Regions from separate parts of the Sulfuriferula thiophila genome, predicted to be linked through region 2. Evidence: predicted binding sites of a transcription regulator. Region 2 holds the regulator's gene; each other region holds the start of a gene.
The links. Region 2 encodes sigma-54, which starts transcription at its own class of promoters, with help from an activator protein. Its sites were predicted from a motif close to TGGCACNNTTCCTGCT; they were not measured.
Positions count from the first base shown of each region.

Region 1: EJE49_RS01415 (CmpA/NrtA family ABC transporter substrate-binding protein) is a predicted target of sigma-54. The motif match lies at 1,258-1,273, and genes of this name have one in related genera.
Region 3: EJE49_RS03380 (ammonium transporter) is a predicted target of sigma-54. The motif match lies at 4,111-4,126, and genes of this name have one in related genera.

Region 1 is NZ_BHGL01000003.1:56,675-62,716, reverse strand. It holds gene EJE49_RS01420 (diguanylate cyclase) at 1-1,097, shown strand, start outside; gene EJE49_RS01415 (CmpA/NrtA family ABC transporter substrate-binding protein) at 1,352-2,644, shown strand; gene ntrB (nitrate ABC transporter permease) at 2,807-3,604, shown strand; gene EJE49_RS01405 (ABC transporter ATP-binding protein) at 3,804-4,595, shown strand; gene EJE49_RS01400 (hypothetical protein) at 4,596-4,934, opposite strand; gene EJE49_RS01395 (hypothetical protein) at 4,993-5,322, opposite strand; gene dbpA (ATP-dependent RNA helicase DbpA) at 5,530-6,042, shown strand, end outside.
Region 2 is NZ_BHGL01000003.1:188,316-194,357, reverse strand. It holds gene EJE49_RS02080 (KpsF/GutQ family sugar-phosphate isomerase) at 1-23, shown strand, start outside; gene EJE49_RS02075 (KdsC family phosphatase) at 40-564, shown strand; gene lptC (LPS export ABC transporter periplasmic protein LptC) at 561-1,130, shown strand; gene lptA (lipopolysaccharide transport periplasmic protein LptA) at 1,117-1,713, shown strand; gene lptB (LPS export ABC transporter ATP-binding protein) at 1,720-2,442, shown strand; gene EJE49_RS02055 (RNA polymerase factor sigma-54) at 2,452-3,882, shown strand; gene hpf (ribosome hibernation-promoting factor, HPF/YfiA family) at 3,905-4,240, shown strand; gene EJE49_RS02045 (PTS sugar transporter subunit IIA) at 4,247-4,702, shown strand; gene hprK (HPr(Ser) kinase/phosphatase) at 4,708-5,652, shown strand; gene rapZ (RNase adapter RapZ) at 5,676-6,042, shown strand, end outside.
Region 3 is NZ_BHGL01000006.1:197,208-203,249, reverse strand. It holds gene hisA (1-(5-phosphoribosyl)-5-[(5-phosphoribosylamino)methylideneamino]imidazole-4-carboxamide isomerase) at 1-664, shown strand, start outside; gene hisF (imidazole glycerol phosphate synthase subunit HisF) at 664-1,425, shown strand; gene hisI (phosphoribosyl-AMP cyclohydrolase) at 1,422-1,817, shown strand; gene EJE49_RS03405 (phosphoribosyl-ATP diphosphatase) at 1,814-2,137, shown strand; gene EJE49_RS03400 (histidine triad nucleotide-binding protein) at 2,134-2,472, shown strand; gene tatA (Sec-independent protein translocase subunit TatA) at 2,485-2,697, shown strand; gene tatB (Sec-independent protein translocase protein TatB) at 2,706-3,173, shown strand; gene tatC (twin-arginine translocase subunit TatC) at 3,160-3,963, shown strand; gene EJE49_RS03380 (ammonium transporter) at 4,155-5,357, shown strand; gene EJE49_RS03375 (hypothetical protein) at 5,359-6,042, opposite strand, start outside.

The DNA of each region.
Region 1 (6,042 bases), 130 kb from region 2:
GTCATTACCCGCATGCGATAGCCAGATTGTTTATGGAAGAGGCTTATCCCTACGCCAGAAAAACCGGGGCGTGGGAAGGCGAACTCCTGCTTGACCGGGCTGATGGCGGCAAGCTTCCGGTTTCGCAGCTCGTCATTGCGCATCGTGACGCAACGGGAGGAGAGATAACTTACTACTCGACTATTGCCCGCGATATTCGTGATCGAAAGCGCGCTGAACTGGCAGCGCAAGCTGCAGCCCTGAGTGAAAAAAACTTTGCCAATATTCTGATCAATAGCCTGCCAGGTATTTTCTTTCTGATTAACGAGAGCGGATACCTGAGACGCTGGAACAGCAATTTTGAACAGGCGCTGGGGTACTCTGCTGGTCAGTTGCAAAACATGGCATTGTCACAACTGGTTGTGACCGAAGATCAGTTGAAACTCGACAAATTCTGTAATGACGCGCGTACCCAGGGCACTGCGTCAGTTGAAATTGAACTGCAGAAAATGGCCGGGGGAGGCATACCGTTTTTTATTAATGGCGCGATAATCGAGGTGTCGGACAGAGGTGCTTCGATTGTTGCTACGGGTATCGACATCAGTTATCGCCTGCAGCTGGAACAGGAATTGCGCGCTCGTGCGGTGATAGACACCATGACCGGCGCGTTCAACCGTTTCAAAATGGAAGATGCAATCAATTACGAAATACAGAAATATGGTCGCCACCCAATGCCGTTGTCCATTGCCATGTTTGATATCGACCACTTTAAAGGTGTTAATGATACTTACGGGCATGGCGTGGGTGATGTGGTGATAAAACGTGTGGTTGAGCTGGCCCGGCAACAGTTACGGGATAGTGATTTGCTGGCGCGTTGGGGTGGGGAAGAATTCATGGTTCTGGCCGGGTCAACTGATCTGGATGCGATGTATAACGTGGCCGAGCGGGTGAGGCTGGCTATTGCTGAACAGGATATCGACCCGGTCGGCAACGTGACGGTCAGTCTGGGTGTAGGTCAGTACCGTGCCGGTGAAAGTCAAAAGAGCCTGCTCAAGCGTGTTGACGATGCCCTTTATATGGCCAAAAAAGCAGGCCGCAATCAGACACAGATTGCGTAATAGTTAAATAATTGCCATCTGATATGAGCAATACTGGTGCACGATTTCAAATAGTCTGCACCAAGCAAGCATCCTCATGCTTATGTAGCGATCCCGTTGTGCTGTAGCGTTCGCTATTTTTTATTTTTACAATCAATGCCTTAAACTATATTCTGCATCTTGGCACAGCTCTTGCTATCTACTTAAGCAAGAGCCTTGTCCAATGGTGGGCGACCTCTGATCAAACCCTTTGTTTAATAAATGGAGTGACTCAGATGAGCGACCACAATAATGACATCCAGCCGGATGTTACAGAAACCGTTACCCCCGCAAATACCCGCCGTGATTTTCTGAAAAAATCCACCGGCATACTTGGAGCTGCTGCCTTGATGAATCTTGTTGCCCCTGGTGTGCGTAGTGCCGCCTGGGCGGGTGGTTCTGATGCACCCGAAATAACCGAAGTAAAAGTGGGTTTTATCCCGTTGACCGACTGCGCCTCAGTTGTTATCGCCAGTGTGATGGGTTTCGATAAGAAATACGGTATCAAGATAACGCCAAGCAAGGAAGCATCCTGGGCTGCCGTGCGCGACAAGCTGGTGAATGGCGAACTGGATGCAGCACACGTGCTCTATGGCCTGATCTATGGCGTACAAATGGGAATCGGCGGGCCGAAAAAAGACATGGCCAACCTGATGACCCTGAACAACAATGGACAAGCCATTACCTTATCGAATGTACTCAAGGGGAAAGGTGCGATTGATGGCCCTAGCCTGGCAAAGCTGATTAAAGCCGAACCCCGTGAATACACCTTTGCGCAAACCTTCCCGACCGGTACCCACGCCATGTGGCTGTATTACTGGTTGGCGTCATACGGTGTCAACCCGTTCACTGAAGCCAAAGTTATCACTGTGCCACCACCGCAAATGATTGCCAATATGCGTGTGGATAACATGGATGGCTATTGCGTCGGTGAGCCATGGAATGCACGAGCGATTCGCGACAAGGTTGGCTTTACTGCAGTTACTTCACAGGAAATCTGGCAGGATCATCCGGAAAAAATTCTGGGCACTACCGCTGAGTGGGTGGCTAAACATCCAAATACTGCGCGCGCCTTGATCATGGCCGTGCTGGATGCCTCACGCTATATCGATAACATGGCAAATCGTTCGCAAGTTGCCAAGATTATTTCGGACAAATCCTACGTCAACACTGACTTTGATTCCATCGAGGATCGCATGCTGGGTCAGTATGATAATGGTAATGGCAAGAAATGGCAGGATGCCAATTACATGAAGTTCTTTAACGACGGCAAGGTCAATTTCCCGTACCTGTCTGACGGCATGTGGTTCCTGACCCAGCATAAACGCTGGGGCTTGCTCAAGGAAGATCCGGATTATCTGGCTGAAGCCAAAAAAGTCAACCAGATCAAGCTGTATACCGAAGCGGCGACCCAGCTCAAGATCGCCGTACCGAAGAGCCCGTTGCGGACTTCCAAGCTGATCGACGGCACAGTATGGGACGGTAAAGATCCGAAGAAATACGCAGCATCGTTCAAAATTCACGCTTAAACCCGGCAGTCAGTTGCGCGTGCAGATTGCGCGCAACTGACCATGCGCTAGCACTACCCTAGGAGAATCATTATGAGTGCTGTTTATGAAACACTCCAACCCGGCTCGACCGTAGAGACACCAGAGGCAGCAGTGACTCAACCTGAACCAGCGAAAATTATCATGGCCAAACCTAAATTGGATATAAAAGAAAAACTCGGCGATTTTGCGCGCTGGGTGATCCCGCCTGTGTTGGGAATTATTGCCTTTATCGGACTGTGGGCATTCATTGCACAAGAGACTACCAATTTGCCAGGCCCGGCCAAGACCTGGGAATCAGCCAAACTGTTGTTCGCCGATCCGTTCTATAACAAAGGCCCGAATGATCAGGGTATCGGCTGGAATATACTGTATTCGTTATACCGCGTCGGTATCGGTTTCGGCCTGGCCGCGTTGATCGGCATACCGCTTGGTTTCATGATCGGTCGTTTCAAATTTCTGGCAGCAATGACCGCGCCTATCATCAGCCTGTTACGTCCGGTGTCGCCGCTGGCCTGGCTGCCTATCGGCCTGCTGGTGCTGCATAAAGCCGAGCCCGCTTCCATCTGGGTGATCTATATCTCCAGTATCTGGCCGATGATACTGAACACTGCGGTCGGCGTACGTCAGGTGCCACAGGATTACCTCAACGTCGCCCGCGTACTGAATTTGTCGGAATGGAAAGTGTTCACCCGTATCCTGTTCCCGGCTGTGTTGCCGCATGTATTGACCGGCGTGCGCCTCGCCATCGGCGTGGCCTGGCTGGTGATCGTGGCGGCGGAAATGCTGACCGGCGGTGTCGGTATCGGTTTCTGGGTGTGGGATGAGTGGAATAACCTCAACGTCGAACACATCATTATCGCGATTTTTGTGGTGGGTATTATCGGGCTGCTGCTAGAGCAAATGTTGGTGTGGGTTGCCAAACGCTTCAGCTACGAATAACTTTAAGAGCGACCCATGTCCACGAAAGGCACGAAAAACGCGAACAGATCCGGAATGTCAGAGTATCGATAACTCGCTGAAAAAATGAATGGCTTAATCAGTTTAGTATATTGATTTATTTCGTGATTTTCGTGTATTTTGTGGACAAATTGTTTTTCCGCGATAACCGAACATCAAACAATTGGCAGGAGCAATTCAAATGGAAAAGTTTGTACAGTTAGATAATGTGGATGTGAAATTCACCACTAAAAAAGGCGTATATCATGCACTGCGCGATATCAACCTGAGCATAGATCAGGGCCAGTTTTTTACCCTGATCGGGCACTCCGGTTGTGGTAAATCCACGCTGCTTAATATTATTGCCGGTTTGCAGGATGCTACCGAAGGCGCGGCGTTGTGTGCCGGCCGTGAGATCAAAGGGCCGGGGCCGGAGCGCGCGGTGGTGTTTCAAAACCACAGCCTGTTACCGTGGCTGACCTGCTACGAGAATATCTATCTGGGCGTAGAGCGAGTATTCGGTGCCAGGGAAGGCAAGGCCAAGCTCAAGCAGCGTACGCTGGAAGCGCTGAATCTGGTCGGCCTGAGTCATGCCGAGCATAAGCGCCCGAATGAAATCTCCGGTGGTATGAAGCAGCGTGTCGGTATTGCCCGTGCTTTAGCCATGGAGCCGAAAGTGTTGCTGATGGACGAGCCATTCGGTGCGCTGGATGCACTGACGCGCGCCCATCTGCAGGATGAGCTGATGAAGATTGTTGCGGCCACCCAGAGTACCGTGGTGATGGTGACCCACGATGTGGACGAAGCGGTATTGTTGTCGGATCGTATCGTCATGCTCACTAATGGCCCGGCTGCGACCATCGGTGAAATCCTGACGGTGGATCTGCCCAAACCGCGTGACCGCCTGGCGCTGGCTAATGATCCGCATTACCATCACCTGCGTTCACGCGTATTGGAGTTCTTGTATCAGCGCCAAATGCGTCCGGCGGCCTGATCAGAACATTTGCAGTAACCGTACTTCAATACCGCTGCGGTACGGTACGCTAGGGTAATAAACTACGGGTGGTGGTGCATAAATCACCCGTGGTGGCTGATAGTACGGTGTAACATAATAGGCATCGCGATCACGGCCATGATGGCGGTATCCATGCTCTCTACCCCAATCGCCACGCCCGCCACGATCATAACTCTGGTAACGGGGAGCATCGTGGCCTCGACCACGGTAGCCATCATCATCTCTATCAGCCAGTGCTGGCGTAGCAATGCTGGCTAACAGTACGAGTACAGCGAAAGCGCTTTTACGTTGTGTTGGTTTATGTAGTGTGTTCATCATCCGTTCCTCTCATCATGCTATCCGGCGGTAATTATTCACCGCCGGTGAAACTGGTCGATCAACGCGGTATGCGTTGGCGGTCATGCTTTTCCTGATAAATATTCTTGCTGGCTTGCTGCAGATCCTGATGCACATCCTGACGTTCAGCTGGGCTGTAACGGCCATCGGATTTATAGGCACGTTCTTCGGTGCGAATCTGCTTCTGTTCCTGAACCATGCCTTTAGCTTCTTCGCGGGTCAGGCTGCCTGATTGCACACCTTGCTTGATACGTTGCTGTTCCTGGTGTTGCATCTGGTTATTAGTTTGACGGTGATAGTTGTCAGCTAATGCAGCATTGGTACCGATGAAGCCGATTACCAGTAAACCAGTTGTGATTGCTTTGCTCATATTCATGCTCCTGTATGTAATGTTGTTCGGGTAACTTCTGCAGCATTTGCTGGAAGTGAGTTCATCATAAAGTGCAGATGTAATTGATCTGTTGCTGAATATGAGTCGAGTTGTAACAGAACGTTACAATGGGGTGTGCAGCCGGCTCGCTGGTCGCCGCGTAGCGCGCCTGTTAGACTGCGCTCTTTTAGTCGGCGGGTAATCATCGTGAACACAACTTCTTTTTCCAGTTTGCCTCTGTCGCCGGCGTTTTTGAGCAATGTGGAGGCGTTGGGTTATCAGCAAATGACACCGATCCAGGCGCAAAGCCTGCCGCAGATACTGGCCGGGCGCGATTTGATCGCACAGGCCAAAACCGGTAGCGGCAAAACGGCTGCGTTTGGTATCGGTATTCTGCACAAACTGAATCCGAGCTACTTTGCGATTCAGGCACTGGTGCTGTGCCCGACCCGTGAGCTGGCTGATCAGGTAGCCGCTTCGTTGCGCCAGCTGGCGCGCTTTGCCAGCAATATCAAAGTACTGACTTTATGTGGCGGCTCGCCGATGGCGCCCCAGGTAGCATCGCTGGAGCATGGTGCGCATATCGTGGTCGGTACACCAGGGCGCATGCTCGACCATATCGGTCGCGGCAGTATTAATCTGGCAACCGTGCAGACGCTGGTGCTGGATGAAGCCGATCGCATGGTCGATATGGGCTTCTATGATGAAATTACCGCCATC
Region 2 (6,042 bases):
TGTTGCGTGCCGGCGTGGTTTAACGGAAAAGAACAGTATATGAACGAAGCACATCACCGCGCGGTACCGGTCAAACTCGCCATTTTCGACATCGATGGTGTCATGACGGATGGCAGTCTGTATTTTAGTGACGACGGCAAAGAATATAAGGCATTCAACTCGCTGGATGGGCACGGTCTGAAAATGCTCAGACAAACAGGTGTCGACATTGCGATTATCACCGGGCGGAATTCTCAGGTGGTTGCGCACCGGGCGAAAAACCTGGGTATCCATCATGTGTATCAAGGGGTGGAGAACAAACTGGAAGCGTACCTGCATTTGCTGGAAAAACTGGGCCTGCAAATGGCGCAAACTGCCTACATGGGTGATGATGTGATTGATTTGCCGATCATGACGCGTTGCGGTCTGGCTGTCAGCGTACCTGCCGCGCCATGCGAAGTGCAGCAATATGCGCATCTGATCACCCAGCGTGAAGGTGGGCACGGTGCGGTGCGCGAAGCGTGTGAATTCATCATGAAGGCACAAGGGCATTATGCAGCGTTGCTGGCGGAATACGTGCGATGAATAGTCGTCCGCTATACTGGTTTCCATTGGCCATTATTGCGGTACTGGCGGGCTTGAGTGCGTGGCTGCAATTTGCCGTGAATACTACCCAGCCGGGTGTGTTGGGTAGCGGTCTGCATATTGCGGATTATATGATCGAGCGCTTTATGGTTTCGCGTACCAATCTTGCCGGGCAGGTGATTTATACTCTGCATGCGGATCGTGCCGAGCATTATCTGGATGACGATACGACACAGTTAACCAAGCCGCATCTGGTTGCGAATGATGATCAGCAAGGCAGTGCGGATATCCGTTCGACACGGGCGTTGGTCACGGCGCAGGGCAAACAGGTCAATTTTATCGGGCATGTGGTGCTGGTCCGGGATGCGCGTGATGCGCAAGGGCCGATGACATTGACCACGGAATACCTGGAAGCGATACCTGATCAACGGATAATGCGCACTGATCGGCCGGTGCTGGTGCAAGGTAAATCCATAAAAATGACCGCAGGTGGGTTAGAATTAAACAATCAAACTCAAATTTTACAGCTTACTCATCGTGTCAAAGCGCGTTATGAACCTATTTAAGAAATCTATATTCGTATCCATTGGTCTGCTACTGTTTTCTGCACAGCCTGCGCTGGCGGAGCTGGCTGATCGCAGCAAGCCGGTCAATCTTGAAGCCGATAGTGTTACTGTGGACGACCTGCATAAGGTAAGTGTCTATGTAGGTAATGTGTCCCTGCTCCAGGGCACTATGGTGCTACGGGCGGATCGCATAGAAGTGCGTCAGGATGGCGAAGGATTCAGCAAGGCTACTGCATTTGGCAATCAGGTGTATTTCCGGCAAAAACGTGACAACGTGGATGAGTATGTCGAAGGGTATGCCAATCGCATCGATATGGACAGCAAGCAGAATACCGTGCTGCTGACGGGCAACGCCCGGCTGAAAAAAGGCGCAGATGAATTGCGTGGCAATACCATGAACTACAACACGATTACCGAATTCTTTGAAGTGAAAAATGATCCGAATGCCGTGAAAACGCCAGGGGCAACCCCTAGCCGTGTGCATGCTGTGATCCGGCCCAAACTGAAAGGCGCAGGCGAAGCTGCGCAGACCCCGTCTTTACCGTTGCAGCCTGCGGGTAGTTTGCAACCTGCACGTGAGTAAGCCGCGATGAGTGAACTCAAGGCGCTGCATCTGAAAAAAAGCTACAAATCGCGTCTGGTGGTAAAAGACGTGTCGATTAGCGTCAACAGTGGTGAGGTTGTCGGCTTGCTCGGCCCTAACGGCGCAGGTAAAACCACCTGTTTTTATATGATCGTCGGTCTGGTCAAGCTGGATGGTGGGGAGATTCAGCTGGATGAGCACGATCTGGGGGTGATGCCGATACATCGGCGTGCCGCACTGGGTTTGAGCTATTTGCCGCAGGAAGCCTCTATTTTCCGCAAATTGACCGTGGCGCAAAACATCCGCGCCATTCTGGAACTGAAAAATTACAGCGCAGCCGAAATTGAACAGCATCTGGAAGACCTGCTGGAAGATTTGCATGTGGCGCATTTGCGCGATGCCGCGGCAATGAGTCTGTCAGGCGGTGAGCGGCGGCGTGTCGAGATCGCGCGAGCGCTGGCAATGAATCCGCGCTTCGTGCTGCTGGACGAGCCGTTTGCCGGTATTGACCCTATCGCGGTGATAGATATTCAGAAGCTGATCCGGTTTCTGACCGAACGCGGTATTGGTATTTTAATCACCGACCACAATGTACGTGAAACTTTGGGAATATGCGATCGCGCTTATATTATTAATGATGGGACGGTATTGGCTGCTGGCAAGCCGGAAGAAATCATTCATAATGAAAGCGTACGTAAAGTTTACCTGGGTGAGCATTTTCGTCTTTAATCAATAATTATGAAGCAAGGTCTACAACTTAAACTATCACAGCACCTGACGCTCACGCCGCAGTTGCAGCAGTCTATCCGATTGCTGCAACTGTCGACGCTCGAACTTAATCAGGAGCTGGAGTTGATGGTGCAGGAAAATCCATTGCTGGAGCGGGTAGATGCGATTGACGATAGCAGTATGCGTAGCCCGGAATACGAGCCGACCACTTCCAGCAATACCGAATCCACAACGGAAACACCTGCCGAACCCGCACAACGTGAACTGACCGAGCTGGACTGGAATGAGTCAGCCAATTATGGTTCAGGTGATGACACCGAGGATGATGAGTTCGAGCCGCAGACATCGTCTCTGGACAGCCTCAGCCTGCGTGATCATTTAATCTGGCAGCTCAATCTTACACCTCTGCTGGAGCGGGATAAGCGACTGGTATTGTTGTTGATTGATGCGTTGAACGAGAGCGGATATCTGACCCAGAGCCTGGAAGACATCGCGGAAATGTTGCCGGATGAGCTGGAAGTAGAGCTGGATGAATTACAGATTGCGCTTAAGAATTTGCAAAACCTTGAGCCTACAGGTGTGGGCGCACGGGATCTGGCGGAGTGCCTGGCATTGCAGTTGCATGCGTTACCCGAGATTACCCCGCATCTGGCATTGGCGTTGCGTATAGTGGCGCAAGACCTTGCCGCGCTGGGCGCGCATGATTATGCCGGGCTGAAACGCAAGTATCACTGTGACGATGAGGCGCTGCGTGCGGCGCGGGAGCTCATTACCCATCTCAATCCGCGTCCCGGTGAAGCCTTCGGGATTTCCGATACGCGTTATATTATTCCTGATGTTATTGTCAATAAAGTCAAAGGGTTGTGGATTGCAACGCTTAATCCTGACGCTATGCCGAAATTGCGTATCAATCAAATGTACGCGGATATCCTGTCGCGTAACCGCGATGCCAATCATCAGCAGTTAGCCGGGCAGCTGCAAGAAGCCAAATGGCTGATCAAGAATATCATGCAGCGTTTTGACACCATATTGCGCGTGACCCAGAGCATCGTTGACCGGCAGCGCCATTTCTTTGAGCACGGTGAAGTAGCGATGCGTCCGCTGGTATTGCGCGAGATTGCAGAGGTGGTGGAGTTGCATGAATCCACCGTATCGCGAGTGACCACACAAAAGTTCATGATGACGCCGCGCGGCATCTTTGAATTAAAATACTTTTTTGGTAGCCATGTAAATACTGATGCAGGTGGCGCTTGCTCGGCAACGGCAATTCGTGCGTTAATTAAACAACTGATCAGTGCAGAAAATACCAAGAAGCCTTTATCCGACGGGCAAATTGCTGAGGTTCTCGGTCAGCAAGGTATCGTAGTAGCGCGTCGTACTATTGCAAAATACCGTGAATCCTTGCAAATTCCGCCCGCCAACCAGCGCAAAGCGCTATAACCAGCAAGCGAAAGGGAACGTCATGAACCTAACAATTACCGGCCATCATCTGGAAATCACACCAGCGATTCGCGATTATGTAACCTCCAAAATTGATCGCATGAAACGCCATTTTGATCATGTAATCGACGTTAACGTCATCATGACAGTCGAAAAATTGAAGCACGTTGTCGAGGCTAACGTGCACCTGAGCGGCAAAGATATTTTTGTACAGGTTGAAGAGCCGGACATGTATGCCGCTATTGATAGCTTGGCCGATAAGTTAGACCGCCAAGTTCTCAAACATAAAGAAAAACTCAGTTCGTCGCATCAAGCCAATGGCGGTATCAAGCACCAAGCGGTGATTGAGCAAGAATAAGTCTCAATGAATCAGATAGCACCACTCCTCTCCGTCTCGAATATCCTGCTCGATGTCGAGATGGGGAGTAAAAAACGACTTTTTGAATACGTTGGTCAATTATTTGGTAGTGAGCTGGGGGTTGTTCCTCAGGTTATACTGGATAGTCTTATTGCCCGGGAAAAACTGGGCTCAACCGGATTGGGACAAGGCATTGCCATCCCGCACGGTAGGATCAAGGGCTTAAAATCCGCAATGGGTGTATTTGTCAGGCTGAATCCCTCTATTGATTTTGATGCGCCGGATCAACTGCCGGTCAAACTTGTTTTTATCCTGTTCGTCCCCATGCAGGCAACCGATTTGCACTTGCAGATTCTGGGTGAACTGGCACAATTATTCAGCAATAAATCCTTACGTGATGCACTCATGACGAGTGTAGACAGCGATAGCGTATTAAACCTCATTCGTAACTGGCAGCCCTGATAATCATGACTAACTCTATTCCAGTCAGCCGGATGTTTGCCGCACTGTCCCAGACTCTGGCATTGACCTGGGTATCGGGACAGGCAGGTGGAGATAAGCAGTTAGTCGGCGATACGGTACAAAAACCCTCGCTGGCGCTGGTTGGTCATCTGAACTTTGTGCATCCTAATCGCGTGCAGGTGCTGGGCTGTGCCGAAATGGATTACCTGCGCCAACTAGGTGAAGAGGGTTTGCAGCACGCGGTAGGCAATCTGTTTTCTACCGAATTGGCTGCAGTGATTGTAGCGAATGGCGAGCCGGTTCCAGTCCCCTTGCTGGATGCCTCGTTACGTACCAAGACGCCGCTATTTACTTCTCCACAAGCCAGTCCGGAACTGATGGCGGTGCTGTCGCACTATTTGACCAATGCACTGGCGGATTCCGTCCATTTGCACGGGGTTATGCTGGAGGTAAATGGCATCGGCGTGTTGCTGACCGGGGAGTCTTCGGCGGGTAAAAGCGAATTGGCGCTGGAGCTGATTACGCGCGGGCATCGCCTGATTGCAGATGATGTGGTGGATTTCTATAAGGTAGCGCCCGACACGCTGGAAGCGCAATGTCCGGCCATGCTGCAGGATTTTCTTGAGGTGCGTGGTCTGGGGATACTGAATATCCGTACCCTGTTTGGCGAGCTGTCGGTCAAGATGAAAAAAAACCTCAAGCTCATCGTGCATTTGAAAGCACCTACGGACGCGGTGCAGGAGCAAATATCGCGGTTGGACATGCATGCTTCGACCGAAACGATTTTAGGGGTGGAAATTCCCAAGGTGCGTATCCCGGTGGCGGTAGGTCGCAACCTGGCCGTGCTGGTTGAAGTCGCAACTCGCAATCACATTCTGCGCATGCGTGGCATCAACAGCGCCGAAGAGTTTATTGCACGTCAGCAAAAACTGATGGAGGCCAACGAATAATCATGGATGCAGCGTTGAATAAAATGCAGTTGGTATTGATCAGCGGCCTGTCAGGCTCAGGTAAAAGTATTGCGCTAAACGTGCTCGAAGACGTCGGTTACTACTGCATTGATAACCTGCCGGCTAAGCTGCTGGAGGAAACCATACAGTTTCTGGCCGATCATGGTTACCTGCAAGTGGCCATCAGCGTGGATGCGCGTAGCGGCGACTCTTATCAGTATTTGCCCGCGCTGGTTCAGCAGTTGCGCCAGAAACTGAATTTCCGTCTGTTGTTCCTGGAATCGAAAACCGAAACGCTGGTGCGGCGTTTTTCGGAAACCCGCCGCCGTCATCCGCTCAGTAATGACCATTGCGCGTTGCCTGAGGCTATTACACTGGAACGTGACCTGC
Region 3 (6,042 bases), on a different contig from region 2:
ATTTTCTGAAGACCCCGCCGAAATGGCGCGGCATTGGCTGGCGCAAGGCGCAAAACGTCTGCATCTGGTTGATCTGAACGGCGCGTTTGCCGGCAAACCGGTCAACGGCAGCGCCATCAAATCCATCGTCGATGCTGTCGGCGTCGATGTACCCGTTCAACTCGGTGGCGGCATTCGCGATCTTGATACCATTTCCCGTTACCTGGACAGCGGCATACGCTACATCATCATCGGCACAGCCGCAGTAAAGACACCAGGCTTCCTGCACGACGCCTGCAATGCATTCCCCGGCCAGATCATAGTCGGCCTGGATGCCAAGGACGGCAAAGTCGCAGTGGATGGCTGGTCCAAGCTCACTCACCACGATGTGATCGACCTCGCCCAAAAATTCCAGGATTACGGCGTAGAAGGTGTTATTTATACCGATATCGGCCGTGACGGCATGTTATCCGGCGTCAATATTGAAGCCACAGTCAAGCTGGCACAGGCGCTAACCATACCCGTCATCGCCAGCGGCGGCATTACCAACCTGGACGATGTACGCAACTTATGCGCTGTCGAGCACGAGGGCATCATGGGCGCAATTACCGGACGGGCAATCTATGAAGGCACGCTGAATTTCGCTGCCGCACAAGCGCTCGCTGATGAACTGTCAGGCACATAATGGGACTCGCTAAACGCATTATCCCTTGCCTAGACGTCAGCGCCGGTCGCGTCGTCAAAGGGGTCAATTTTGTCGGCCTGCGCGATGCCGGTGATCCGGTAGAGATCGCGCGCCGCTATGATCGTGAGGGCGCAGATGAACTGACTTTTCTGGACATTACCGCCAGCTCGGATCAGCGCGACCTGATCCTGCCTATTATCGAAGCAGTCGCGTCTGAAGTATTCATTCCGTTGACCGTAGGCGGAGGTGTTCGCGAAGTCAACGATGTGCGGCGTCTGCTCAATGCCGGCGCGGACAAAGTCAGCATCAATACCACCGCGGTCAACAACCCGCAAATCGTCGCCGATGCCGCCTCACGTTTCGGCTCGCAATGTATCGTTGTCGCCATTGACGCCAAAGCCAATGCCGAGGGACGCTGGGAGGTCTACACGCACGGTGGACGCAACGCCACCGGACTGGATGCCGTGGAATGGGCCATCAAGATGCAAAATCTGGGTGCAGGCGAAATTTTGCTGACCAGCATGGATAGAGACGGCACCAAAAGCGGTTTTAACATCCCGCTGACCCGTGCAGTTTCCGATGCGGTATCCATCCCCGTCATTGCCAGCGGCGGTGTAGGTACTTTGCAACATCTTGCCGAAGGCGTCATCCAGGGCCATGCGGATGCGGTACTGGCAGCCAGCATTTTCCATTTTGGCGAATACACCATACACGAAGCTAAATTACACATGCTGCAATTTGGTATAGAGGTGCGCTTATGAGCACTCAGGATAACTGGTTAAACAAAGTTAACTGGTCGGATGACGGTCTGGTTCCGGCCATTGCTCAGGACGCCACCAGCAATGAAGTATTGATGGTCGCATGGATGAACCGAGAAGCGCTTAAACGCACGGTAGAGTCGGGCGAAGCTGTGTATTGGTCACGCTCACGCAAGAAACTCTGGCACAAAGGCGAAGAATCCGGGCACGTGCAAAAAGTACACGAAATCCGTCTGGACTGTGATGAAGATGTCATTTTGCTGAAAATAGAACAAATCGGCGGTATTAGCTGTCATACCGGACGTCATGACTGTTTTTTCCAGAAACTGGAAAACCACGAATGGACAGTCACCGAACCTGTATTGAAAGATCCGTCAGAGATTTATAAGCGATGAGCGATATACTAACCCGCGTTGCCGCGACACTGGAATCACGCAAATCCAGCGAAGCAGGTTCATCCTATGTTGCCAGCCTGTATACCAAGGGGCTGGACGCCATACTCAAAAAGGTGGCTGAAGAAGCAGCTGAAACTATCATGGCTGCCAAAGATGGTGATAAACAGCATATCGTCTACGAAGTAGCTGATTTGTGGTTTCATACAATGATACTGCTGGCACAGCAGGGCTTAGGCCCGCAAGATGTACTGAATGAACTGGCGCGGCGCGAAGGCGTGTCGGGTCATACTGAAAAGGCAGCACGCAAGGACACGTTATGAGTGATTGTATCTTTTGCAAAATCGTCGCAGGCACATTACCCAGCAACAAGGTGTATGAAGATGATGAAGTCATGGTATTCCACGACATACATCCCATCGCACCGGTACATATGTTAATTATTCCCAAGGCACACATAGTATCTTTGTCTGAATGTGAGAATAATCATCAGGAATTGCTGGGCCGGATGTTATTATTAGCGCCTAAGCTCGCCCGTGAAAATGGTCTGGAAACAGGATTCCGCACCATGATCAATACCGGGCGCGGTGGTGGACAGGAAGTATTCCACCTGCATATTCACATATTTGGCGGCGGTAACAAACTGGCGCATACCTAACAAGGAGATATCATGGGTAGCTTTAGCATTTGGCATTGGTTAATCGTTCTGGCCATCGTGTTGGTCATATTTGGCACAAAAAAACTGCGCAATATCGGCGGTGACGTTGGTGGTGCGGTGAAAAGCTTCAAAGACGCCATGAAAGAAGGCGAACAAGGCAAAATCGACACTCAGGCAACGGGCCACACCATAGACGGTGAAGTTAAAGAAAAAACCAAAGTATAAGGCGCAACATGTTTGATGTTGGCTTTTCTGAACTAATGGTGATTGGTGTCGTTGCCCTCATCGTTATCGGTCCCGAGCGGCTTCCTAAAGTCGCGCGTACCGTCGGGTTATTGCTCGGCCGCGTGCAACGCTACGTCGCTACGGTAAAATCCGACATCAGCCAGGAAATGCAGCTGGATGAGCTACGAAAAAGCGGGCAGATACTTAAAGACAGCCTGCAAGAGACTGGGCAACAGATCACCGACGAAGTCCACAACGTCAAGCACACTGTTGAAAGTGCCGTACTCCCGGAAACTGACAGCATTCCGGAAACCGAAATTACGACAGCACAAACGGAACTGCCGGCGAATGAACAAGAGCCGGCAGCCATTCCAGACAATCTGCAGGGTGAATTAGCTTTTGAACCTATGCCCATAACGCCGCCGCAACCTGACACCGCCTCTATCAAGCCAACCACACAGCATGAGCACACCTGAATTTCAAGACACATTCATCTCTCATCTGGTTGAATTACGCGATCGGCTATTGCGGGCCGTCATATCTGTCATCGTTGTTTTTTTAGGTCTGTTTCACTGGGCTAACGACCTTTATACACTGCTCGCGCAGCCCTTGCTGCATGCGCTCCCCAAAGGGGGGCAACTGATCGCCACGGAAGTTACCGCACCGTTCTTTGTCCCTATCAAAGTCACCATGATGGCGGCTTTTTTAATTGCGCTGCCTTATATTCTCTACCAAATCTGGGCGTTCATTGCTCCGGGCTTGTATTCACATGAAAAACGTCTGGGCATCCCGCTGATTGTAGCCAGTGTCTTGCTGTTTTTCTGCGGCATGTCTTTCGCCTACTTCCTGGTATTTCCCGTGGTCTTCGGATTTATTGCCGGAGTCGCGCCAGTTGGCGTTGCTGTGATGACTGACATCAGCAAATATCTGGACTTTGTGCTGACCATGTTCATGGCATTTGGCATCACCTTCGAAGTACCGGTTATTGTGGTTCTGCTGGTAAAAACCGGCTTTGTCAGTGTCGCCAAATTGCGTGAAATTCGTCCTTACGTCGTCGTTGGCGCATTCGTTATCGGTGCAATTTTCACCCCGCCTGATGTCGTCTCCCAGACCATGCTTGCCGTACCACTCTGGTTGTTATACGAAATTGGCATTATAGTCGCCAGCCTGATTACCCGTCCCGCCCCGGAAACGGATGCTTACCAACCATTATCGGAAGCCGAAATGGAACGTGAGCTTGACGGCATCGACACACCCAAAAAATAAATCATCGTATCAATACGACCATCTCTATATGCATAGAGATGGTCTTTTTTTGCACATTAAAAGTGCATAATTTGCGATTACGCACAAAAATAGTGCCAAATATCCAAAATAAAAATAAAATATATTGATTTTAAAGAGTAAATTATCTGGCCCATATTTTGCTTTATTTATAGCCTCATTCAGGAGCCGATATGGACAATCTCAAAATAAGCAACGACGCATTATTTATACTCTTAGGCGCGATCATGGTCTTGGCCATGCACGCCGGTTTTGCCTTTCTGGAACTTGGCACGGTACGCCGCAAGAATCAGGTCAACGCGCTGGTTAAAATTCTCGCCGATTTTTCCATTTCAACTATCGCCTATTTTTTCATAGGCTATGGTGTGGCATACGGCATACATTTTGGTCATGGCGCAGATACGCTGATCGCCAACAATGGCTATGAATTAGTTAAATTTTTCTTCCTGCTGACATTCGCTGCCGCCATACCCGCCATCATTTCTGGCGGCATAGCCGAACGCGCTAAATTCGGCCCGCAACTGGCTGCCACTTTTTTATTGGTCGGCTTCGTCTACCCGTTTTTCGAAGGCATCGCCTGGAATAACCATTATGGCATTCAGGACTGGCTGAAACTGCAATTCGGCGCCAACTTCCACGATTTCGCTGGCTCTGTCGTAGTCCATGCCATGGGTGGCTGGATTGCACTGGCTGCGGTATTACTGCTCGGCGCTCGGCATGGTCGCTACCGCAAGAATGGCGAAGTGGCAGCGCACCCACCTTCCAGCATTCCATTCCTGGCACTCGGTTCGTGGATACTGATCGTAGGCTGGTTCGGCTTTAATGTCATGTCCGCGCAAACCATAGACAAAATTAGCGGCCTGGTTGCAGTTAACTCATTGATGGCCATGGTCGGCGGCACACTGGCAGCGCTGCTGGTCGGCCGCAACGACCCCGGTTTTACCCATAACGGCGCATTGGCCGGGCTGGTCGCGGTATGTGCCGGATCCGACATCATGCACCCGCTGGGCGCGCTGATTACCGGTGCAGTGGGTGGCGCATTATTTGTCTGGATGTTCACCATCACTCAGAATAAATGGAAAATTGATGATGTGCTAGGCGTATGGCCATTACATGGCTTATGCGGCACCTGGGGCGGTCTGGCTGCAGGCATTTTTGGTTTGCCGGCGCTGGGAGGCTTAGGTGGCGTTGCCTTCATGTCGCAACTGATAGGCACGGCAGGTGCAATCGCTGTTGCATTGATCGGCGGCTTCGTGGTTTATGGCCTGCTTAAATCAACACTGGGTATACGCCTTAATCAGGAAGACGAATTCAACGGAGCCGATTTATCCATACACAAAATTTCTGCCACCGCAGAGCGTGAAACCAACTGGTAAATTAACTGGCATGAGCGCGTACCAACAGCGCGACTTTGTCCAGAGCAGCCAAAGTTCGCGCTATCACCGCAGATGTACCGACACCCTGCGGTGATAGCGCTTCAACGACGAGTCGAGCACTCGCACACACCCGAAGCGCACTTACCGGCACATCATTGCGCACACCGCAAAGCACTGGCTGTCCAAGCTGCACTCTCTTCGCCAGCAATGACTGGTCTGCTACATCAAATAATGCAGTTTCAGCCTGACTCAGATCGCGTTGCAATAATTGATAAATACGCACCATTTCATCACAGCTTAACAACTGATTAACCGCGTGAGATGACTGACGATAAAGCTGGAAAGGGAAAATCGTAGGCACATTATCCCACCCTGTGCTGCCAGCGACCGGGGAACGCTCCAGTGCCGGCACAGGCAAAATCCCGAATATCGGATCACTGCTTAATTTCTGCACAACTGCCTCAGCAAAGGTTTGCAGGAAACCGGCAACAGCCTGCTCCGGTATCGCCCGAAATGCACGCAGCTCCGCTAACGCTGCTTCCCAGCGTAGCAACAAGCCGTAATTAGCCGCATCCTCGACAAGTTGAGTAGCATCCCAATGACATGACCAGTCAGCCCGCGCCGAATAGGCACGCAGACTGGATGGGAGCGGATAGCGTTGCAATCGCTTGGCCATTGGCTCCGG